DNA from 3 places in the Aggregatibacter aphrophilus ATCC 33389 genome. Region 1 is predicted to be linked to each of the others. Evidence: riboswitches for the same ligand, from Rfam matches in the RefSeq annotation. Region 1 holds a riboswitch; each other region holds the start of a gene.
What was found. Region 1 has a riboswitch for thiamine pyrophosphate ahead of thiD (bifunctional hydroxymethylpyrimidine kinase/phosphomethylpyrimidine kinase). Riboswitches for the same ligand answer to the same signal wherever they lie in the genome.
Positions count from the first base shown of each region.

Region 1 (8,235 bases):
AACAAAATCGCCTGATAAATGGCAGTTTCCAGCGTGGTATATTGCGGCCCGCCACCGAGTGTTAACACGACAGTGAAACTGGTGAAACATAACATGAAAATCAGGCTGAACGAAGGCAGAATTTGTTGGCGTAAATAATACCATTCCACTAAACGCACAAAGCGCCATCCACGTATATTTAGTTGTGCCGCCAGTTGGTGTTGTTGGTAAGGAATCGCTTCCAAACTTTGCAGAAAGAGTTTGGTCGCAAGCGGAATGTTAAAAAAGACATGAGCAATTAAAATGCCCGACAAGCCGTAAATGCTCCCCGCCCAAGTGCGGTCAAAAAAATGCAAGATTTGCGCAATCCAACCCGACGCGCCATACACGCCGATTAACCCGAAAATGGCGACCAACACCGGCAATACAAAGGTGAGCGACATGATTTTCAGCAAAAAATTTTTGCCGATAAAATCCATATAATAAAACGCACGCGCCAACAGCATACCGAAAAACAAAGACAACAATGCCGAAAGCAAGGCCTGCCCTAAACTAAAGGCAATAACATGGTGCAAATAAGCATCATGAAAAATCAGTCGCCAGTCATAGCTGCCTTCCGCCAACACAGCACGCAACGCACCCGTATAAAACAGCGTGATAAATAAAATAACAAACATTCCGCCCAGATAATGACGTGGGCGGAATTGTGAGTTGGAAAACAACGCAAACATTAATGGATTACTTTGTTAAGGTGGTTTGCCATTGGCTGATCCATCTTTTTAACGCGTCCGATGTTGCCGCCGAAGTGTCCAAAAAGGTTTCTTGTAGTTTTTGCGCTTTTAAGGCATCAAAGTGCGGTTCCACCGCTTCTTGAATCACCGGGAACATCACATTGGCGCTGACAATGTGTTTTTGTGCTTCAGGTGTGATCAAATACGCCATAAATTGATCGGCACATTGGTTCTTATGCTCCACCACCCGTGCCGCCAATTCTACTTGCATCACATTGCCTTCGACAAACTGTGTGGCTGCGTAATTTTCTTTATTTTCAAATAATTGGTGATATAACGGCGATGTGCTGTAGCTTAACACCACATCCGCCTCACCTTTCAAAAAGGCACCATAAGTGTCAGACCAGCCTTTACCTACCGTCACCGTGTGTTTGGCCAATTGTTGCCACGCCTGCGCCACTTGTTCTGCCGGGTAAACGGTATTCATCCACACCAACAAACCACGACCGACACTGCTGGTGCGTGGGTCTTGATAGATGACACGCAAATCTTCACGTTCGACCAATTCTTTTAAACTTTTCGGCGGATTCTTGACTTTATCTTTGTCATACACAAACGCATAAGTACCAAAATCATAAGGCAGGAAGGTGTTGTCTTGCCATTGGGTCGGCAAACTGAGTTTGCTTAAATCCACGTGATTGATATCAAACAGTTTGCTTTTTTTGGCCTCTTCCAACACAAAATTATCCAAACCTAACACAATGTCTGCCTTGGTTTTATGCCCTTCCAAACGCACTCGATTAAACAGCGTACCGCCACTTTCAAAAGGCATATAATTCACTTTGCACAGCGGGTATTTTTGCTCAAATCCCTGTTTTATTTTCGGCCCGGCGCCCCAGTCGGAAGTGAAGGAATCGTAGGTATAAATATTCACGTTTTGCGCCTGTTGGCCGGCTAAAACGGCAGTGGAAAATGAAAGTGCGGTGAAAAATAAAATTGTTTTTTTCATAACAAGTCCTTAGTGAGATTAAATTGACGTTAAATTAAACCTTATTCTTGATATGTCCAATGATTGATCGGCCCATGTCCGTGGCCAATATTTAACGGGTGGCTAATGACGGCACCGATATACGCCTTGGCGGTTTGCACGGCGGATCGAATATCCGCCCCTTTGGCTAATTCTGCAGTGAGGCAGGCGGAAAACGTGCAACCTGTGCCGTGAGTGTGTGGCGTCGGATAGCGTGGCGATTGCAAAACAAAATGTTCGTTAGGGGTAAAAATCCAATCGCAACACTCCGCGCTTTGCGAATTGCCGCTATGTCCACCTTTAATTACCACCGTTTTTACGCCCTGCGCCTGCAACATTTGCGCGGCTCGTTGGGCGCTTTGCTCATCCACAATGTCTATGCCGGTTAATGCCATCGCTTCCGGTAAATTCGGAGTAATCACCTCCGCCTGCGGCAATAAAAATTTAACCAAAGAATCCACCGCACTTTGTTGCAGCAACGGCGCACCGCCTTTGGCAATCATCACAGGATCCAACACCAACGGTCTAAAATCATATTGCGTTAATGCCTCAGCGACACACTCGATTATTTCTGCCGTGCCTAACATACCGATTTTAAAGGCGCTAATCGTGAAATCATCGGCGATAGCTTTCAGCTGGCTTTGAATGGTTTGCAGGGGAATGGGGTGAATATCAAACACGCCCAACGTGTTTTGCGCAGTAATTGCCGTAATCACCGATGTGCCGAACACGCCACGCATTTGAAAAGTTTTTAGATCAGCTTGAATGCCGGCGCCACCACCGCTGTCCGAGCCGGCAATGGTTAAAGCTTGAACGATGTTACTCATAATATCCTCCGCGATTTAACGAAGAGGAAACACATAAACCATATTGCATAATTGTTCCTTTATTTAAGGAAAAGAGTGAATTGGCAATAATGACGAATGAAGATGAGAGAAAAGAAAGGAAATTTGATTCTCCGATTAGTTTCCTACGTCAGTATTAACTGTATCAGGTTCACGGGTATTATCTCAGCACGAAGCACCCCGACTAATAACGGCTTTCAGTCTATCGATTTTGGCTATGCGTGACAAGAGGACAACGGAATTTTCATGGAAAAATGTAATTGAAGAGAATGAGTTAAAAAAAGTGCGGTCAGAAACACATTTATTTCTGACCGCACTTTTTATTGATTGGTGTAGATAAGTCTGATTACTTACCGACTTGGCTACCGATTAAGCCGCCTAATGCCGCACCACCTAGGGTTGCGCCGGTTGAGCCACCGATTACATTACCGGCCACACCACCAACCGCAGCACCAATCGCAGTATTTTTCTGCGTTCTGCTTAAATTGTGGCAACCGGTTAACGCGACAGCTAAGGTAACAATACCGAGAATTTGAACAATCTTTTTCATTTTAAAACCTCATTAGTTGCTTAAATGATATGAGTAATGTTCTTGTTTATACTCAGCACGTTAGACTGAGCTTTTGCTAAAAAGTTTTACTTTTTACGCAATGACACCTCGCCGGCATTAAAGTACCGAACGCCATCTTGCGTCATTAAACACAAATGGCCACTGCTATTGATACCTTGGTCAATGCCGGAAATCATGCTCTTTTCAGTAATCACATTCACTTCCGTACCGAAATACGCATCATGTTCCAACCATTGTTGTTGTATTTCCGCGTCAATACCGTGCTGCTCAAAATGAGACAAATAACGATAAATGGTTTTCACCATTTGGATAATGATCTGTTCACGATCGATATCGGGAAAAAACTCACTTAATTCCGCCCACGGCTGGTCGATATGCTTTTCCTGCCCAAGTGAAACATTCATGCCAATGCCTATGACCAAATTTAATTTGCCGTTTGGACGATTGATAATTTCCACCAAAATGCCCGCCAGTTTTCGATCATTGACCAAAATATCATTCGGCCATTTCACTTGAAAGCCGTACATATCCAATTCCACCAACGACTGCACGATAGCGAGCCCAGTCACCGAACTCAAGCCATCTAAAGGTTTACTTGGATCTAACTGCCAATAAAAGCTCAAAATAATCTGCCCGGCAAAAGGGGAAATCCATTGCCTTCCGCGACGTCCACGCCCTGCACTTTGGTATTCCGCCAAGCAAAGATCACCTTTTTGCAGCGTTTCAATATTATCCAATAAATACTGATTGGTTGAGGAAATCACTGGCTTTAACGTGACATGATAAGGCTGCAAGGCTTGAGCTAAGCGCTGTTCATTAAGTAGCGGTAACTCAGGAACCAAATAAAGATGATCGCCTTCCAGCTCAAAACATAACCCTTGCTGTTCCAATTGCGCGACCTCGTTTAACAATTCCGCTTTGTTACAGCCTAAAAGTGCGGTCAAATTTTCCAATGAATTTTCTACGCCACCGATAAGAAGTTCGATTAATTTTGCCATGTGTATTCCTATAACTTGGGTTGGCTAATGTATTTTATCGGCGGTTATCATACGCTAAAAATCCCGTCTTTTTACAATTTTTTCTTTCCAAAAGCAGGGCAAATCTGTATAATCCGCCCGCAATATTTTTTCATCATTAATCATAAGAGAGATATTGCAATGGCATTACGCATCCTAAAAGAAGCACTCACGTTTGACGACGTTCTTCTCGTTCCCGCTCACTCTACCGTGTTACCTAACACAGCGAACCTTTCAACCCAATTAACCTCTACCATTCGCTTAAGCATTCCTATGTTATCTGCAGCAATGGACACCGTAACCGAAGCGAAATTAGCCATTTCTCTCGCGCAAGAAGGCGGCATTGGTTTCATTCATAAAAATATGACGATTGAACGCCAAGTAAATCGCGTCCGCAAAGTGAAAAAATTTGAAAGCGGTGTGGTTTCCGATCCAATCACCGTACCGCCGAATTTAACTATCAGCGAACTTAAAGCCATTGCACAGAAAAATGGTTTTGCAGGTTACCCTGTGGTAGATGCCGACAAAAATTTAGTAGGTATTATCACTGGCCGTGACACGCGTTTTGTATCCGATACGACTAAAACCGTAGCTGATTTAATGACCCCGAAAGATCGCTTAGTAACTGTAAAAGAAGATGCCCAACGGGAAGAAATTTTCCAATTAATGCACGAACACCGCGTAGAGAAAGTGTTAGTTGTGGACGATAATTTCAAATTGAAAGGCATGATCACCTTAAAAGACTATCAAAAAGCCGAACAAAAACCGAACGCTTGTAAGGATGAATTTGGCCGTTTACGCGTTGGCGCAGCAGTTGGCGCGGGTGCCGGTAATGAAGAACGCATTGATGCCTTAGTGAAGGCTGGTGTGGATGTGTTGCTTATCGACTCCTCTCACGGCCATTCTGAAGGCGTGTTACAACGTGTACGCGAAACCCGCGCGAAATACCCGAATCTACCGATTATCGCAGGCAACGTTGCCACTGCTGAAGGCGCCATTGCCCTAGCTGACGCTGGCGCTAGTGCTGTGAAAGTGGGGATTGGCCCGGGTTCCATTTGCACCACCCGTATCGTCACCGGCGTGGGTGTGCCACAAATTACTGCGATTTCCGATGCGGCGGAAGCTTTAAAAGATCGCGGTATTCCGGTGATTGCCGATGGCGGTATTCGTTATTCCGGCGACATCGCCAAAGCCATTGCGGCCGGCGCAAGTTGCGTAATGGTAGGCTCAATGTTCGCAGGAACAGAAGAAGCGCCGGGCGAAATCGAGTTATATCAAGGCCGAGCCTTCAAATCTTATCGTGGTATGGGTTCACTTGGTGCTATGGCAAAAGGATCCAGCGATCGTTATTTCCAATCAGATAACGCCGCGGATAAATTAGTACCGGAAGGCATTGAAGGGCGCATTCCTTATAAAGGCTTGCTCAAAGAAATCATCCATCAACAAATGGGCGGTTTACGTTCCTGTATGGGCTTAACCGGCTGTGCCACTATCGACGAATTACGCACCAAAGCCCAATTCGTAAGTATCAGCGGTGCCGGCGTTAAAGAAAGCCATGTACATGATGTCACCATCACCAAAGAAGCGCCAAATTATCGCATGAGCTAATTCTGCATATAAAAAGTGCGGTCGGTTTTAAAAACGTTTTTTAAATCGACCGTACTTTTTTATTCCTCAAATAAACGCTTCAATTCTTTCTCGTAACAATAAATATTCACCAGATTGGTTGGTGATTGCGATTCCAGATATTCATTGGCTCGCTTCACATAATCCGCATGATGTTTGTCGTGATTATCGATCACATCCAACAGCACCCGTGCGCCTTCAAACGCATCAAATTGGTCGTAATAATAACCGACGCCTTTCGGCAATAATTTAGAATTGTGGATGAACGGATAACCGCCATAAAGCGCATCATTGTAGGCATAATTCAGCCCATTCTCCCATTGATGGCTGACCACAATATCCGTGTAACGGGCAAGAAAATCCGGCATTTGATAGCGCCCTTCTACGGTCATCACGTTATCTTTCACCAATTCTGTGCGGCCGATAAAATTAAAGAAAGTCGGATTGTCTTTTTTATCGTAAGTATTGCACATATAAACATGCCCGATTTTTTCCGGCGCCATACGATACGCCTGCTCACAAATCAAAATTGGCGTAAAACAGGTTTTAAACACATTAATGTTTGCTTCAAAAGAAGCCATTCGACGAGATTTTTTCTCTTGATTCGGTTTATAACCAAAGTCGATATTATGTTCGTTTTTAATACGACGAATCACTTTGTCACAGAAGGTCGGCGCCCAAATGGCCGGTACTTGATAAGACTTGCAACGATGCATAATGGCAAAATAAGAAGCGCACATATTCATATTTTGCGGAATGATCCAGTTGCTATCATATACCGTACCATTAAATGTGCGCCCACCTTTTTTATCAAACAGAAAATATTCCATATCCATAACATAATCGTTGCCCATTTTATAGCATACGATTTTGCCGCCATGATCGTGCATACGGTGCATATATTGCGGTTCAATCACTAAAGTGCCTTCAATTAACACATCCAGCTCATCAATGACATCTTCCACATAAGCACAGTTTAAGGCTTCATCATCCATCATAAACCCGCTTGGCGGCGTAGATTTTTTCTCTGGCCCCCAAGATACTAAAACCACATCCTCCACAATAGAAGATGCTTCAAATAACCGATAAAGGAAAACGACATTTTGATTCACGCCATTCGCCCAAATATCAGGCACGTTGGATTCAAAATTGCAGGTGATACCGATTTTATATTTACGCGACATACACATCTCCGAAAACCATAAAATTCTTTGATAAAAAAATCTCACCTACAAAGGCAGGTGAGATCATAATTAAGGTTTGAACATTATTTCCATTGATAACCAATACCGGCACCGACGTTATATTCCCCTTGGGTTGATGCACCGGCATTCAATTTCAAAATAACGTTATTGTTATCGCTAGCTTTTGAATACCCAACCGCTACCGCACTTTGTCCATGGTGATTGCCTACACCAACGGCTACCATGTGAGCTCCCGGTTGGGTGACTTGCGGGATACTAGCAATGGCTGTCGCACCGGCAATTCCCGCGCGTAACTTGCGATTAGATCTATCAATCTTGTTATTCAAGCGAGACTCCGACGCAGAAACCATATCCTTGACTTGGCCAAAATTGGTCGCATCAGTGTCTTTCACCGCGCGTCCCACATTGGTAATCACGCGTTCATTACCTTCACTACCGACAGAAACGCTATTCGGGCGATCCGCCACGGAATTATTACCTAATGCTACGGAATTTTCTGCTGACGCAGTCGCATTTTGTCCTAATGCGGTGGCATTTTTCGCCATTGCCTTAGCATCTTTACCTACAGCGGTCGTATTTTCTTTCGTGGCTTTCGCATTATTGCCGAAAGCAGAAGAGTTCTTACCATCCGCCGCAGAATTTTTACCATATTGAGTGGCATTTTCACCTTTGGCTTGATTCAAAATACCAGAATTATTTAATAAATTCTCAGTTTTAGTAGCCGAACTTTGTGCAGAAGATGCCGAAGACGCTGCAGAGACTGCAGAACGATCCGCTGCAGAAGCTGATGTACTTGCATTCGTTGCAGAACTTGCTGCTGATGTAGCAGATTTGTCCGCCTCAACAGCAGAACTGGCTGAAGAATCAGCAGATTTCGCCGACTCAGTTGCAGAGGACGCTGATTTATCCGCGGACGTACTTGCCGCTGTCGCTGAACTGTCTGCCTTAGTTGCGGAGCTATCTGCTGCTGTAGCAGAGGTTGAAGCAGCCGTTGCCGAAGATCCCGCTGCGGTCGCAGAACTAGACGCTTGTGTTGCTGAGCTTGCGGATGAATCCGCTGACTTCGCTGATTCAACCGCAGAAGACGCTGATTTATCCGCGGACGTACTCGCAGCTGTAGCCGAGCTATCCGCTTTCGTTGCGGAGCTATCTGCTGCTGTAGCTGAACTTGCCGCTGAAGTCGCTGACTCTTGTGCCTTAGTTGCTGAGCTCGCTGATGAATCCGCTGATCTCGC
Region 1 covers NZ_LR134327.1:515,358-523,592, forward strand. Annotated here, with positions in the region: gene thiP (thiamine/thiamine pyrophosphate ABC transporter permease ThiP) at 1-710, opposite strand, end outside; gene thiB (thiamine ABC transporter substrate binding subunit) at 718-1,719, opposite strand; gene thiD (bifunctional hydroxymethylpyrimidine kinase/phosphomethylpyrimidine kinase) at 1,761-2,564, opposite strand; TPP riboswitch at 2,688-2,775, opposite strand; gene EL144_RS02710 (glycine zipper 2TM domain-containing protein) at 2,929-3,132, opposite strand; gene birA (bifunctional biotin--[acetyl-CoA-carboxylase] ligase/biotin operon repressor BirA) at 3,219-4,151, opposite strand; gene guaB (IMP dehydrogenase) at 4,311-5,777, shown strand; gene EL144_RS02725 (DUF2827 family protein) at 5,837-6,979, opposite strand; gene EL144_RS02730 (YadA-like family protein) at 7,063-8,235, opposite strand, start outside.

Region 2 (8,235 bases), 810 kb from region 1:
GTACGTAAAAAACTGGTGAGCGGTCCTGCGTTACCGGGCAAACTCGCCGACTGCAGCTCACAAGATCTCAATTTAACCGAATTATTCCTCGTGGAAGGGGATTCCGCCGGCGGTTCTGCCAAGCAAGCACGGGAGCGTGAATACCAAGCGATTCTGCCGTTGCGCGGTAAAATCTTGAACACCTGGGAAGTCTCACCGGAGCAAGTGTTAGCTTCACAAGAAGTGCATGACATTGCCGTGGCACTCGGTATTGACCCCGACAACGATGATTTATCTCAATTGCGCTACGGGAAAGTCTGTATTCTCGCCGATGCGGATTCGGATGGTTTACATATTGCCACCCTACTTTGCGCCCTCTTCCTACGCCATTTCCCGAAACTGGTGGAACAAGGCCATGTGTATGTAGCGATGCCACCGCTCTATCGAATCGACTTAGGCAAAGAAGTCTTCTATGCCCTCGATGAAAGCGAAAAAGAGGCTATTTTGGATCGTCTGAAAGGGAAAAAAGGCAAGCCGAACGTACAGCGTTTTAAAGGGTTGGGTGAAATGAACCCAATGCAATTACGCGAAACCACGATGGATCCGAACACCCGTCGTTTAGTGCAACTCACCTTTGAAGCACAAGGCGAAGAAAGCCAAGAAACAATGGAAACTATGGATATGCTACTGGCCAAAAAACGCGCTGAAGACCGTAAAAACTGGTTGCAAGCGAACGGGGATCAAGTGGATTTGGCTGTGTAAGAAGAAAAGTGCGGTGAAATTTTCAAACACTTCAAAACATTTCAAAAATCAACCGCACTTTAAATCTCCCCAGTTCCTCTTAACAGAAGAGGGAGAATTTGGCGAAAACCAATAAATTAAATGAACATTATCGACATAAATAAAACGCAAAAATAAATCATGACTGACTCCATCAACTACGAAGGCATCGAACAAATGCCACTACGCCACTTCACCGAAAGGGCGTATCTCAACTATTCCATGTACGTCATCATGGATCGCGCCTTGCCGTTTATCGGTGATGGTTTGAAGCCGGTACAGCGACGCATTATTTATGCCATGTCCGAGCTTGGGCTGAATGCGGCGGCAAAATATAAAAAATCTGCCCGTACTGTGGGGGATGTGTTGGGTAAATTCCACCCGCACGGTGATAGCGCTTGCTATGAAGCCATGGTGTTAATGGCGCAACCCTTCTCTTACCGTTACCCATTGGTTGACGGCCAAGGCAACTGGGGCGCGGTGGACGATCCTAAATCTTTCGCAGCAATGCGTTATACGGAATCCCGTTTATCTAAACTTTCAGAAGTTCTATTGGCTGAACTCGGTCAAGGTACCGTAGATTATCAACCGAACTTTGATGGCACCTTAGAAGAACCGCAATATTTACCGGCACGTTTACCACATATTTTACTCAACGGCACAACAGGGATCGCGGTGGGGATGGCAACGGATATTCCTCCGCATAATATAAATGAAATCGCCGATGCTGCAGTGATGTTGCTGGATAATCCGAAAACTACCTTGGATGACTTATTAACCGTAGTACAAGGCCCAGATTTCCCGACAGAGGCGGAAATCATTTCGCCGAAAGAAGAAATTCGCAAAATATATCAACAAGGTCGCGGCTCTATCAAAATGCGCGCAGCATGGAAAAAGGAAGACGGGGAAATCATTATCAGCGCCCTGCCGCACCAAGCCTCGCCATCCAAAGTGATTGCACAAATTGCCGAGCAAATGACCGCGAAAAAACTGCCGATGGTAGAAGATATTCGTGATGAAGCAGATCATGAAAATCCGGTGCGCATTGTGATCGTGCCGCGTTCGAATCGCGTAGATACCGATGCCATGATGGCGCATTTATTTGCCACCACCGATTTGGAAAAAAGCTACCGTGTAAACATGAACATGATTGGTTTGGATTACAAACCGGCAGTGAAAAATTTGTTGGAAATCCTCACCGAGTGGCTGACTTTCCGTCGCACCACCGTGACCCGGCGCTTGCAATATCGGTTAGACAAAGTGCTTGCCCGCCTGCATATCTTGCAAGGTTTGATGATTGCCTTTTTGAATATTGATGAAGTCATCGAAATCATCCGTCACGAAGATGAGCCAAAAGCCGAATTAATGGCACGTTTCAACTTAAGCGATGCACAAGCGGAAGCCATTTTGAACTTGCGTTTGCGTCATTTGGCGAAACTAGAAGAACATCAGTTGCAAGCGGAACAAGCGGAGTTAGAAAAAGAGCGGTCATCTTTGGAAGAGATTTTAGGCTCCGAACGCCGTTTAAATACGCTGTTGAAAAAAGAAATTCAACAAGATGCCAAAACGTACGCCAGCCCACGCCGTTCGCCGTTAGTTGAACGAGCGGAAGCCAAAGCCATTGCAGAAAATAAAATGCTGCCGACAGAACCGGTGACGGTGATTTTATCAGAAATGGGTTGGGTGCGTTGCGCGAAAGGGCATGACATTGATCCGCAAGGCTTAAGCTACAAAGCCGGCGACAAATATTTGGCGCATGCCTACGGTAAAAGCAATCAACCGGCGGTGTTTATCGACAGCACGGGGCGCAGTTACGCACTGGATCCGCTAAGTCTGCCGTCTGCCCGCTCACAAGGTGAGCCGCTCACCGGAAAACTTACCCTGCCGGCAGGCGCAACCATTGATCAGCTGCTTATTGAAAATGAAGATCAACCGTTGCTCATGGCATCCGACGCCGGCTATGGCTTTATTTGTAAATTCGCCGATTTAGTCGCTCGTAACAAAGCCGGTAAGGCGCTCATTTCCTTACTGGAAAATGCCAAAGTGTTACCGCCATTAACACTGAAAAATCCGACCGCACTTTTGGTGGCACTTACCTCCGCCGGCAGAATGCTGATTTTCCCGGTGCAAGATTTACCGGAACTCTCTAAAGGCAAAGGCAACAAAATCGTCACCATTCCATCCGCTAATGCCAAAGCGCGTTCCGAATTACTGGTGCGGTTATTGTTGATTGAGGAAAATTCCAGCCTGGTCTTCCATTCCGGTAAACGTAAAGTGACCTTGAAGCCGGAAGATTTACAGAAATTCCGTGCCGAACGGGGTCGCAAAGGGACGCAGTTACCGCGAGGCTTACACAGCAACGTAGAAATTGAAGTGGTGACACCACAGGAATAAAATTCAATACACAAAGGGCGCTCATGACGCCCTTTTCTATCTCAAAGTTCGGTCGATTTTTGCGATGTTTTCACACAGAGAGCGAATGCTACACAAGATTATTTAGATGAAGACTTATGCGTAGCGGATATTTATTCGTCATTTAAGTTAATGTAACTCATTGATACATTATATATCTTAAAATAAATATAGAAGAATTAATTCAGAGTTTTCTCTGCTTACAAAAAATCCTGCCCTAACATACGTTAAAGCAGGATTTTTCTTTTGGATTAGGATTAATTAACCGCGGCAGCTTTGGCAAGCAGCTTGGAACATCCAGATCAATTTTTCTTGTTCTTTGATGTAATCACTCATTTGTGAAGCGGTGCCTTCGTCATCTGCATCCGCAGCAAAAGCAAGAATTTCACGTTGTTGTGTCAACAAGACTTTGAAACCTTCTAAAGTACCTCTTAAACAGGCCGCCGCACTGCTCACTGCAATTTCTTCTTTAATACGGGAATGGCTTAAATATTGGCTGAACGCATTGTTTGGTGTGTAGCCCAAGGTCAAAATACGCTCTGCAACTTCATCCACTTTTTCCACAAGATCAGTATAAATTTCTTCAAATTTTGCGTGTAATTCAAAGAAGTTCACGTCTTTAATATTCCAGTGATAACCACGTACATTGGTATAAAACACTTGGTAAGTAGCTAATAATTCATTTAATTTTGCAGCTAAGACTTCAGATTTTGCGGTATCTAAACCAATCATTGTTTTTGACATAATGTGTTCTCCTATACTTTGTTAATTTATAAAAAGATGAACGATATAAACCCCAAATCGTTCGTTTTTGTTGGCGTAAGTATAGAAAAAAGCACATAATAGCGCTAATTGTTACACCGAATAGAATTGATAGATAATAAAAATTGAATAATAAAAAACAATTTCCGAAACCTATCAAAAAGGAACATAAATGACAGAAGTAAGTAAACCAACGGTTTCCAACCCCAAAAATACACGTAAAAAAGCGTTAAGTATTTTCTTTTTTATCCTCATCCTTATCACCGTTCTCACCGGATTATATTGGTTCTTTTTTATTAAAAATTATCAAACCACCGAAGACGCTTATGTGAGTGGTAACCAAGTGATGATTTCTTCGCAAATTGCCGGAAACGTGCGACAAATTAATGCAGAAAACATGGATTTTGTGCATGCGGGAGATGTGTTACTTGAATTGGATGACACGGATTATCAACTGAGTTTCAACCAAGCACAAAATACCTTGGCAAGTGCAGTACGCCAAATTTCGCAACTCGGCTACACCGTGAAACAACTGGAAGCAACTGTTCAAGCCAACCAAACGGCGTTGACCAAAGCACAAGGCGATTTAGCGCGCCGTGAACAGTTAGGGAAAAGCGGAGCGATTGATAAAGAATCGCTACAACACGCCAGAGAAGCAGTAATGACAGCGGAAGCCAACTTAAAAGCGGTTAAGAACCAGCTTGCTGCCAATAAATCCTTATTAATGAATGTGCCGCTAAAAGAGCAGCCGGAAATTCAAAAAGCCATCAGTTCGGTCAAACAGGCGTGGCTCAATTTGCAACGTACCAAAATCACCAGCCCGGTCGATGGCTATGTAGCACGCCGAAGCACACAAGTGGGACAAAAAGTTGCCGTGGGTAGCGCGCTGATGGCAATTATTTCCAACGAACAAATGTGGGTTGATGCCAATTTCAAAGAAACACAATTAAAAGATATGCGAATCGGACAGCCGGTGAAATTATCCTTTGATTTATACGGTCATGATGTGAAATTTGATGGCAAAGTAGAAGGTATCGAAATGGGAACCGGCAGCGCATTTTCTTTGCTCCCTGCCCAAAATGCCACCGGTAACTGGATCAAAGTGGTGCAACGTGTGCCTGTACGTATCAGCTTAGATGCACAACAAATCGCTAACTACCCGTTGCGTATGGGCTTATCTACCTTGGTTGAAGTGAATATTTCAGATACCCGTGGTGAAATGTTATCGCAACAAAAACGTACTGCGCCGCTCTATTCCACCAATACGTTGAATTATGATCAAAGTGCGGTGGAAAATCTCATCGAAAAAATTATTCGCGATAACACAAACTAAGGCTTGCCCATCATGCAAAAACCTATTGAAGGTGCTGCCCTTGGCATCATTACGTTAGCGCTGTCTCTTGCCACGTTCATGCAAGTATTGGATTCCACCATTGCAAACGTGGCGATCCCCACGATTTCGGGCGATCTCGGCGCATCGTTCAGCCAAGGCACTTGGGTGATTACCTCTTTCGGCGTCGCCAATGCGATTTCTATTCCGATTACCGGCTGGCTTGCCAAACGTTTTGGGGAAGTAAAATTATTCCTCATTTCCACCGCACTTTTTGTTTTAGCCTCTTGGTTATGCGGCATTTCCCATAGCTTGGAAATGTTGATTCTGTGCCGTATTTTCCAAGGATTAGCGGCAGGCCCGATTATTCCGCTGTCTCAGAGTTTGCTACTCAATAACTATCCTCCCGAAAAACGGGGTATGGCATTGGCATTTTGGTCAATGACCGTAGTAGTTGCACCGATTTTCGGTCCCATTCTCGGCGGTTGGATCAGTGATAATTTACATTGGGGGTGGATCTTCTTTATTAACGTACCGATTGGGCTTGTCATTATCGGTGCCAGCTGGAAAATTTTAATGCCGAGAGAAAGTAAAATTCAGCACCAGCCTATAGATACGATGGGGTTAATCTTGTTGGTATTAGGTGTGGGCTGCCTGCAATTAATGCTGGATCAAGGACGTGAGCAGGATTGGTTCAACTCCACTGAAATCATTATTCTTGCCGTCATTTCTGCCGTTACCTTAAGCGCACTTGTCATTTGGGAACTCACGGACGACAACCCGGTAGTAGATATTTCCCTATTCAAGCAACGCAATTTCACTGTAGGCTGTTTATCCACCAGCTTGGCATTTTTAATTTACCTCGGCTCCGTCGTATTAATTCCCTTGTTGTTGCAACAGGTTTTTGGCTACACCGCCACTTGGGCCGGCTTAGCATCAGCGCCCGTAGGACTGTTCCCGATTTTGTTATCCCCTCTTATCGGTAAGTTTGGACATAAAATCGATATGCGTATTTTGGTGACCATCAGCTTTGTAGTCTATGCCATTACCTTTTATTGGCGCGCCGTTACCTTTGAACCGGGCATGAGCTTTGCCGATGTGGCACTGCCGCAAATGGTACAAGGGTTAGCTGTTGCCTGTTTCTTCATGCCGCTCACCACCATTACGCTGTCTGATTTACCGGCGCACAAAATGGCCTCAGCTTCCAGTTTGTTTAACTTTTTGCGAACCCTCGCCGGTTCTATCGGCACTTCCCTTACTACATTCTTGTGGTATAACCGTGAAGCCGTTCACCACTCACAGCTGACTGAAGCCATTACCCCGTATAACCCGAACGCACAACAGTATTACCAAATGATGGAGCGTTTTGGCATGGGCGAAGAACAAACCTCTTCTCTGCTTGCTCGTAACATTACATCGCAAGGTTTTATCATCGGCGCCAACGAGATTTTTTGGTTATCCGCCGTGCTGTTTTTGGTGTTATTTATTTTGGTCTGGTTTGCCAAACCGCCTTTTGGAAACCGACACTAAAGTGCGGTCCAAAAAAGAAATATTTTTCACTTTTATTTACAAATCAATAACAAACGCCTATAGTAATGCGCGTTAGTCGGGGTGCTCCGTTAGCTTAAATAACAGAGCTGAGAAATACCCGTGAACCTGATACAGTTAGCACTGACGTAGGAAACTAATGCACTTCACTCTGCTTCCATGGCTTATTTCAGCCAATTTTCCCGTTTAGTTGTTAGCTGGTTTTGTTTTTCAATCTCACCAAGGATTAACTCAATGACCAAGCTTTCTAAAAATTATTCTCCCCTAAAAACATCCTTAAAAACGACCGCACTTTGCTTACTTCCAATGCTGTTTTATACACACAACGCCCAAGCGGAAGGCAAACTGACCATTTATTGCAGCGTACAAAATGTGACCTGTGAAAAAGTCACGAAACGCTTTGCCGAAAAATACAACGTGGATGCTCAATTTGTACGAAACAGCACCGGCACCGTGCTCGGTAAAATCAAAGCAGAAAAAGAAAATCCACAAGCCGATGTATGGTTTGGCGGCACATTTGAACCGCACTTACAAGCCGCCGACCAAGGTTTGCTCGCGACCTATCGTTCTCCGTTACAAAAAAATATCATGCCGCAATTTAAGAAATTAATGGATGAACGAGGTGATTACACGTCGATCATTTATTTAATGGAAGTCGCCATTGGCGTGAATACGGAAAAATTAAAACAGCTCAATATTCCGGAACCAAAATGCTTTGCCGATTTGCTCAAACCGGAATTCAAAAATCAAATTCAGTATGCCGATCCCCGCGTATCCGGCACGGGCTATTCTTTTCTGACGACATTAGTGCAGCTTTGGGGCGAAGAAAAAGCGTTTGATTACTTGAAAAAACTCAATGCGAACGTGGCACAATATTCGAAAAGCGGCTTAGCTACCGGCAATTTAGCTACCGGTGAAGTGGGCGTTGATATTGCCTTTATGCACGGCTATGTGCGTGAAAAAGACAAAGGCGCACCAGTAAAAGGCATTTTGCCTTGTGAAGGCGTGGGCTACACGTTAGGGTCGGTAAGCATTATCAAAGGCGCACGTAATCTAGAAAATGCCAAACACTTCGTGGACTTCGTTCTCGACACCGAAGCGCAAGAAATCCCATGGCGTGAGTCCGACTCTTACCAAATCCCTGCCAACATCCATGCGAAAGCGTCCCCAAAAGCCAGCGATCCAAGCAAACTAAAATTATTGGATATTGACTTCATCCGCTTTGGCGCCGACGCGGAAAGCAAACGCTTAATTGAGCGTTGGGTTGAAACAGTAAAAGGAGAAAAATAGTTGGGAGAAAAGTGCGGTGGAAATTTTAATCGTTTACAGTTTATATCACACAGAATATAAAGCATAAATTATGCTTTACAAGATATAAAACAAATTTTATACTCCATAGCGTATAAAATAATTTCTATACGCTA
Region 2 covers NZ_LR134327.1:2,038,907-2,047,141, forward strand. Annotated here, with positions in the region: gene parE (DNA topoisomerase IV subunit B) at 1-741, shown strand, start outside; gene parC (DNA topoisomerase IV subunit A) at 901-3,153, shown strand; gene EL144_RS09790 (Dps family protein) at 3,433-3,915, opposite strand; gene EL144_RS09795 (EmrA/EmrK family multidrug efflux transporter periplasmic adaptor subunit) at 4,106-5,266, shown strand; gene EL144_RS09800 (DHA2 family efflux MFS transporter permease subunit) at 5,276-6,793, shown strand; TPP riboswitch at 6,861-6,963, shown strand; gene EL144_RS09805 (ABC transporter substrate-binding protein) at 7,046-8,101, shown strand.
Region 2: linked by a shared signal. The riboswitch ahead of EL144_RS09805 (ABC transporter substrate-binding protein) and the one ahead of thiD (bifunctional hydroxymethylpyrimidine kinase/phosphomethylpyrimidine kinase) in region 1 are both predicted to bind thiamine pyrophosphate.

Region 3 (8,235 bases), 230 kb from region 1:
AAGGTGATAAATGGCATTAATACGCCTGTTAAAATAAATCCTAAGGCGGCGGTTGCCCAATGCTGCCCTGCCGTGTAGCCTTCCATTGGCGGAAAAATGATATTCCCTGCGCCTAAAAATAGGGCGAAAATCATCATACCTAAAACAATAATATCTTTGCGTGAAAACATAATAAATTTCTCTTGTGATAAAAAGCCGGGGCATTCTACTATAAAAACCCTTCAATTCGTAATGAAACAGTACAAAATGCACAAAAACGTTGCTTTATTCGACCGCACTTTAGCTGCAATTCACCTGAGCGGTGATTGAGTTAATTCCGCCTTTGTTGTAAACTACGCTCCCGTCTTGATAGATTTATCTTTATCCTAAATTTTCCATCCATCACAATAGCAACAATGTAGGTTTCTTATGGCTACCAATTATATTTTCGTCACAGGCGGTGTGGTTTCTTCGCTTGGTAAAGGCATTGCAGCAGCATCACTTGCCGCAATCCTAGAAGCGCGCGGTTTGAATGTCACAATCATGAAACTCGACCCTTACATCAACGTCGATCCGGGCACCATGAGCCCGACCCAGCATGGTGAAGTTTTCGTAACCCAAGACGGCGCAGAAACTGACTTGGACTTAGGTCACTACGAACGTTTCATTCGTACCAAAATGACCAAACGCAACAATTTCACTACAGGCAAAATCTATTCTGAAGTACTACGCAAAGAGCGTCGCGGCGACTACTTGGGCGCCACTATTCAAGTGATCCCCCACATTACTAACGAAATTAAAGCGCGCGTGATTGATGGTGCTGCGGGACATGATATCGCCATCGTGGAAGTGGGCGGCACCGTGGGCGATATCGAATCACTACCGTTCTTGGAAGCTTTGCGTCAGCTTGCCGTGCAAGTGGGACGTGAACGTACCATTTTCATGCATTTAACGCTCGTTCCATACATTCCGACCGCAGGCGAAGTCAAAACTAAACCGACGCAACATTCCGTAAAAGAATTACTCTCCATCGGGATTCAGCCGGATGTGCTCATTTGCCGTTCCGATCGTATGGTGCCACCGAACGAACGCGCCAAAATCGCTTTATTCTGTAATGTACCGGAACGCGCGGTCATTTCTCTGAAAGACGTGTCTTCCATTTACCAAATCCCGGCGCTATTGAAATCTCAAGGCTTGGATGATTTTATTTGTGATCGTTTCCACTTAACCTGCCCGGAAGCGGATTTATCCGAATGGGAACAAGTGTTATACCAACAAGCCAACCCAACAGGCGAAGTCACCATCGGCATGGTGGGCAAATACACCGAATTGCCGGATGCGTATAAATCCGTGAACGAAGCCTTAAAACACGCAGGCTTCAAAAATCGTTTAACCGTGAATATTAAATACATCGACTCACAAGATGTAGAAACCAAAGGCGTAGAGATCTTAAAAGGCTTAGACGGTATTTTAGTGCCGGGCGGCTTTGGCTATCGTGGCGTAGAAGGCAAAATCCTCACCGCCAAATATGCGCGTGAAAACAATATTCCGTATTTAGGCATTTGCTTAGGTATGCAAGTGGCGTTAATCGAATTTGCCCGTCATGTCGCCGGCATGAGCCACGCAAACTCTTCCGAATTCGACCGCACTTGTGAACAACCGGTGGTAGGTTTAATTACTGAATGGCAAGACGCCGACGGCAACACTGAAGTTCGCAGTGACAAATCCGACTTGGGCGGCACCATGCGTCTTGGCGCACAAAAATGCCATTTAGCAGAAGGTAGCCTGGCACGCCAATTGTACGGCGCCGAAACTATCGAAGAGCGTCACCGTCACCGTTATGAAGTAAACAACGTATTGCTTCCGCAAATCGAAAAAGCAGGTCTGAAAGTGACCGGTTTATCCGCCGATAAAAAATTGGTGGAAATCATCGAAGTACCAAACCATCCTTGGTTTATCGCTTGCCAATTCCATCCGGAATTTACGTCTACGCCACGTGACGGCCACCCATTATTTGACGGCTTTGTGAAAGTGGCAAAAGACAATCAGAAAAAATCCGACTAACAAATTTCTGAAAAATTGAAATGAAAGTGCGGTCAAAAAAACACTTGGATTTTTGACCGCGCTTTTTGTTTTCTCACTGTGACCTGTCTCACAAAAAACCAGTTTTCTCCTTGTCCTTTCTTCCCCCGTTGATTATAGTAAAGTCCGCTTGTCGGAGTGCCGGAAGGCTGAGATCGCAACATTGCGGGATCCGTGAACCTGTTGGGGTAATCCCTGCGTAGGAAACAAGTTTTCCTTTTCTTATTGCGCTGTGAGCAAGCAATTTTTCATTCATTTTACATTCCATTAATTTCATTCATTGGAACTTGCTATGCCAACATCAGTGTCTAACTTAGCCGAAATTGTTCCACCCAATGCCCCTTTTGCGCCCACCGAATTTAAGTTGGGGTTGTATGTTATTGTGGACAGTTACGAATGGATTGAACGGCTCATTCATGCCAGCGTAAAAACCTTGCAAATTCGCATTAAAGATCGCTCGCCGGAACAAGCAGAAGAGGAAATCGCCCGTTGCATTGCCTTAGCCAAACAACATCAAGTGCGGTTATTTGTGGATGATTTTTGGCAGTTGGCAATTAAATATCAGGCTTACGGCGTACATTTGGGACAGGAGGATTTGCTCACGGCGGATTTAAATGCAATTCAACAAGCCGGACTGCGCCTTGGCGTTTCAACGCACAATAGAGAAGAAATTGAGTTGGTGTTGCCCTTGCGTCCCTCTTATATCGCGCTTGGGCATATTTTCCCCACGCAATCTAAAATCATGCCTTCCGCGCCACAGGGCATTGCCAATTTAGCCGCGCAAGTAAAAGATTTAGGCGATATACCGACTGTAGCCATTGGCGGCATTACAGCCTCGCATTTTGCCGATGTTCTCGCGACGGGCGTAAGCAGTATTGCGGTGATTAGTGCGGTCACTCAAGCCGAGGATTGGCAAAGTGCGGTCAAAAATTTACTTAACTATTTCGATGCTTCCTAAAGGCATCGATTTTATCGGGAACCATTTAAATCCATTAAAAAATCTCACCGCACTTCACCCGGTAAAATAGTGAGAAAAATCAAAGGATATGCAATTTTACAAGACAAAATCGCAAAATAGCTTTATCATATCGAGCATTTACAGTCTAACCCGTTTTGATTAACTTAATGAGGAAAATAAAATGGCAAAAATCGTTAAAGTCATTGGTCGCGAAATTATCGACTCACGCGGTAACCCAACTGTGGAAGCCGAAGTTCATTTAGAAGGCGGTTTCGTTGGCCTTGCAGCCGCGCCATCAGGTGCTTCTACCGGTTCCCGTGAAGCCTTAGAATTACGCGACGGCGACAAATCCCGTTTCTTAGGTAAAGGCGTATTAAAAGCTGTTGCAGCGGTAAATGGTCCGATTGCTGAAGCAATTCTTGGCAAAGATGCTTCTAACCAAGCTGAAATCGACCAAATCATGATCGATTTAGACGGCACCGACAACAAATCTAATTTCGGTGCAAACGCGATTCTTGCCGTTTCTCTTGCTAACGCCAAAGCAGCAGCGGCATCTAAAGGTCTTCCGCTTTACGCTTACATCGCAGAATTAAATGGCACCCCAGGCGTTTACTCTATGCCATTACCAATGATGAACATCATCAACGGTGGTGAACACGCAGACAACAACGTTGATATCCAAGAATTCATGATCCAACCGGTTGGTGCGAAAACATTACGTGAAGCACTTCGTATCGGTGCTGAAGTATTCCACAACCTTGCGAAAGTATTAAAATATAAAGGCATGAGCACTGCTGTAGGTGACGAAGGTGGTTTCGCACCAAACTTAGCTTCTAACGCTGACGCTTTAGCCTGTATCAAAGAAGCTGTTGAAAAAGCAGGTTATGTATTAGGTAAAGACGTGACTTTAGCAATGGACTGCGCATCTTCTGAGTTCTACAACAAAGAAACCGGTAAATACGAAATGAAAGGCGAAGGCCGTTCATTCACTTCTCAAGAGTTCACTCACTATTTAGAAGAATTAACTAAACAATACCCAATCGTATCTATCGAAGACGGTCAAGACGAATCTGACTGGGAAGGTTTTGCATACCAAACTAAAGTGTTAGGCGACCGCGTTCAATTAGTGGGCGACGACTTATTCGTAACTAACACTAAAATCTTAAAAGAAGGTATCGAAAAAGGTATCGCAAACTCCATCTTAATCAAATTCAACCAAATCGGTTCTTTAACTGAAACTTTAGCTGCCATCAAAATGGCGAAAGATGCAGGTTACACCGCGGTGATCTCTCACCGTTCAGGTGAAACTGAAGATGCAACCATCGCAGATTTAGCGGTTGGTACAGCAGCAGGTCAAATCAAAACTGGTTCTATGAGCCGTTCTGACCGTATTGCGAAATACAACCAATTAATCCGTATCGAAGAAGCATTAGAGCGCTCCGGCACACCGGCTCCGTTCCCAGGCTTAAAAGCGGTTAAAGGTCAAGCTTAATTAATAACCATCGCAGTTATTAAAACTCGCTAAAAAACACCGCACTTTTTGTTGAAAAATAAAAGTGCGGTGATTTTTTTATGTGTTTTTTTAAAGCAATTTATTCACTGTATTGCTCAAACCAACTTTCCAATATTAAACAAGCGGAAATACCGTCCACTTTGCTTTTATTTAAGGCACGATAACCGCCACGACTGAAAATTTCACTGCGTGCTTCTGTGGTCGTGAGGCGCTCATCCTGTAACTCCACCGGCAAGTTAAAGCGCCCATGTAGGCGATTGGCGAATTTTTTGGCGCGTAAGGTCAGCTCTTGTTCGGAGCCATCCATATTCAGTGGCAAACCGACGACAATTCGAGCCGGTTGCCATTCTTTAATGGTTTTGCCAATGGCGTCCCAATTAGGAATGCCATCTTGCGCTTTAAACGCCGGCAAAGACTGCGCCGTACCGGTGATGCTTTGACCAACCGCACAGCCAATGCTTTTTGTGCCGAAATCAAACGCCAAAACGGTAATGCCCATTAACAATGCCCAACTTGACCAACAAAGTTATGTCCATCAATGCCAAGCAACTGATTGGCTGCGAACCAACGCTGATCGTATGGCAAATCAAACAGAATTTGCTCCGTCGCCGGCACAACCAACCAAGAATCGTGAACAATCTCTTGCTCTAACTGATTCGGCTCCCAACTGGCACAACCTAAGGTAACCAAATATTTCTCCGGTTCGCCCATGGTACCGAAGGTATCTACCACGTCGGCAGAGGTTGTCAAAACGAGATTGTCATTGACTTTATAACTATGATCAAAGGTATTTGGGGTGTTGGTGTGCAAAATAAAACCGCGATCGATATTCACCGGCCCACCGGCAAGCACCAGTTTGTCGTTATAAGTGCGGTCGGTTACCATCATAAAATTCATTTTGGCGCCTAGCTCCGCAATGCTCAAATCCGTTGGTTGGTTAATGACCAATCCCATAGACCCTTTTTCGTTATGCTCACAAATATAAATGACCGTCCGATAAAAATAACTGTCATCTAAATTTGGCATGGCAATTAATAGATGATCTTGTAAATCCATCATAATTCTTACCCCAAATCACCAAAACAGACTTGTAATGCGGTTATTGCCGCCATTGCTACCGTTTCAGTGCGTAATACGCGTTTTCCTAATAAGACTTCCACAAACCCTTGTTGCTCGGTTTGTGCGATTTCTTGTGGCGATAAACCACCTTCAGAACCAATTAATAAGCGCACGCCGGCGGCCGGAATGGCCGGTAACGTACGAATGGAATGAGTTGCCCTCGGATGTAAATTCAATTTTAGTGTGTCATCCTGCTCGGCACACCATTGTTGTAACTTCATTAACGGGCGAATTTCCGGAATTTTATTGCGCCCACATTGCTCACAGGCGGCAATCGCGATTTTTTGCCATTGTTGGATTTTTTTCTCCATGCGATCGCTATCTAACTTCACACCACAGCGTTCCGACCACAGCGGTGTAATTACATTCACGCCTAATTCGACGGATTTTTGAATGGTAAATTCCATTCGCTCGCCACGAGAAATAACTTGGCCAAGATGAATTGACAACGGGCTTTCTCTATCGTCAAACTGTTGGCTTAAAATCTCGACATCAACGGATTTTTTACCTACCTGAGTAATAACAGCTTGGTATATATGGTTAGTACCGTCAAAAAGTTCAAGGTGTTCGCCGGGCAGCATACGTAAAACACGTCCCACATGGTTGGCACCGTCTTCGGACAAGGTGCAAAAAGTGAGATGATTCAACGCAGTGGGATGATAAATTCTAGGTACTCGCATAATAGAACATTAACTAAAAATCATAGTCCTATCATAACAGAAAAGAAGAGGGCAAAGAGAGAAATGAGAAATTAATATTCCCATTTGGCCGGATCAATACCTAATTCACGCATGATCAGTTTCGCTTCTTCAGGGATTTCATCACTGCGCTCTTTTAGCAAATCCTCATCTGTCGGCAAAGGTTGACCGGTAAATGCATGCAAAAAGGCCTCACAGAGCAATTCACTGTTAGTCGCGTGGCGTAAATTACGAATTTGTCGACGGGTGCGTTCATTGGTCAAAATCTCAAGCACTTTAATCGGAATAGATACCGTAATTTTTTTCACTTGTTCGCTTTTCTTACCATGTTCCGCATAAGGGCTAATGTATTGTCCGTTCCAATCCGCCATAACTGATTCCTGAAATAACCTTATTAATTGTCTAAATATTCTAATAAAAAATAATAAAAATAACAATCTAGCCGTGAAGACTGCTAGATTTCTATTCTTAAAATTAGGAAAAAAAGAAAGGCATCTCATCGATGCCTTTTTATTTAATAGAATTAAAACGTTTTTACTAAATCTTTTAAGTAAGATTTGAATTCACCAGAAAGTTTATTATGGTGCAAACCATATTCAACGAAGGCTTTCATATAACCAATTTTATCGCCGCAATCGTAAGAAACACCGGTCATATGGAATGCCTCTACGGTTTCCTGGTCGATAAGCATATCAATCGCATCAGTTAACTGAATTTCATCCCCCACACCAACCGGAGTTTTTTCCAATAAATCCCAAATCGCCGCAGAGAACACATAACGACCGACAACTGCCAAATTTGATGGTGCATCATCTATGCTTGGTTTTTCGACAATATTATCAATTTTAGTACTTTCACCCGGAGGAATTTCAACGCCACCGCAATCGGCAATACCATAACTGCTAACTTCTTCAGGTTTAACTGGGCTTACCATGATTTGACTGGCCTGAGTTTGCTTAAAGCGTTTTAACATAGCTGACAAATTTTCTTTTTTCTGATTAGCAGAAAATTCGGCAAGTAATACATCTGGTAATACCACGGCAAAAGGCTCATTGCCCACCAACGGACGACCGCACAATACCGCATGCCCCAAACCTTTCGCATTGCCTTGGCGGACATGCATAATTGTTACGTTTTTCGGCACAATAGAACGAACTTCTTCCAAGAGCTGACGCTTAACGCGTTTTTCCAACATGGTTTCCAACTCAAAGGAAGTATCAAAATGGTTTTCAATGGCATTTTTGGAAGAATGGGTCACCAACACAATTTCTTTAATGCCCGCTGCAACACATTCATTTACCACATATTGAATGAGCGGTTTATCCACTAAAGTTAACATCTCTTTTGGAATTGCTTTAGTTGCAGGTAACATACGCGTACCTAAGCCTGCGACAGGAATAATCGCTTTCATTTACTTTTTCCTTGTATAAAAAACCGCACTTTTAAATTCTTTACTCATTAAGCAAACATCGCCATCAACGATAATTATTGTTGGGCTTCAAAAACTGCACAAATGCACGACCTATACGATAGACAATATCCACATTTAATTCTTCGCCTAAACGGCCACGGATATTGTAAGCTTTAAAGCAAGTCAATTTACTTATAACTTCTCCATCTCATGATCATAAAATAAAATTTGCTACGCCTTCTGTTCATCCTTTGCTTGATGAATACGTTGGTAAATTTCTTCTCTATGAACAGAAACATCCTTGGGTGCCTGCACACCAATTTTAACTTGGTTGCCTCGTATATTCAGAATCGTGATAGAAACATCATCGCCGATGAGCAAGCTTTCGCCAACTTTACGGGTTAAGATCAGCATATAAACTCCTCACCTTGTAGTTTATTTATAAAACTTCCCTCTTTTACTTCCAACATCCCAT
Region 3 covers NZ_LR134327.1:281,937-290,171, forward strand. Annotated here, with positions in the region: gene brnQ (branched-chain amino acid transport system II carrier protein) at 1-212, opposite strand, end outside; gene pyrG (glutamine hydrolyzing CTP synthase) at 409-2,043, shown strand; TPP riboswitch at 2,186-2,284, shown strand; gene thiE (thiamine phosphate synthase) at 2,354-3,019, shown strand; gene eno (phosphopyruvate hydratase) at 3,201-4,511, shown strand; gene ruvX (Holliday junction resolvase RuvX) at 4,612-5,031, opposite strand; gene EL144_RS01500 (YqgE/AlgH family protein) at 5,031-5,588, opposite strand; gene rsmE (16S rRNA (uracil(1498)-N(3))-methyltransferase) at 5,597-6,331, opposite strand; gene metJ (met regulon transcriptional regulator MetJ) at 6,403-6,720, opposite strand; gene galU (UTP--glucose-1-phosphate uridylyltransferase GalU) at 6,873-7,760, opposite strand; partial or broken gene EL144_RS01520 (phosphomannomutase CpsG) at 7,782-7,956, opposite strand; gene csrA (carbon storage regulator CsrA) at 7,992-8,174, opposite strand.
Region 3: linked by a shared signal. The riboswitch ahead of thiE (thiamine phosphate synthase) and the one ahead of thiD (bifunctional hydroxymethylpyrimidine kinase/phosphomethylpyrimidine kinase) in region 1 are both predicted to bind thiamine pyrophosphate.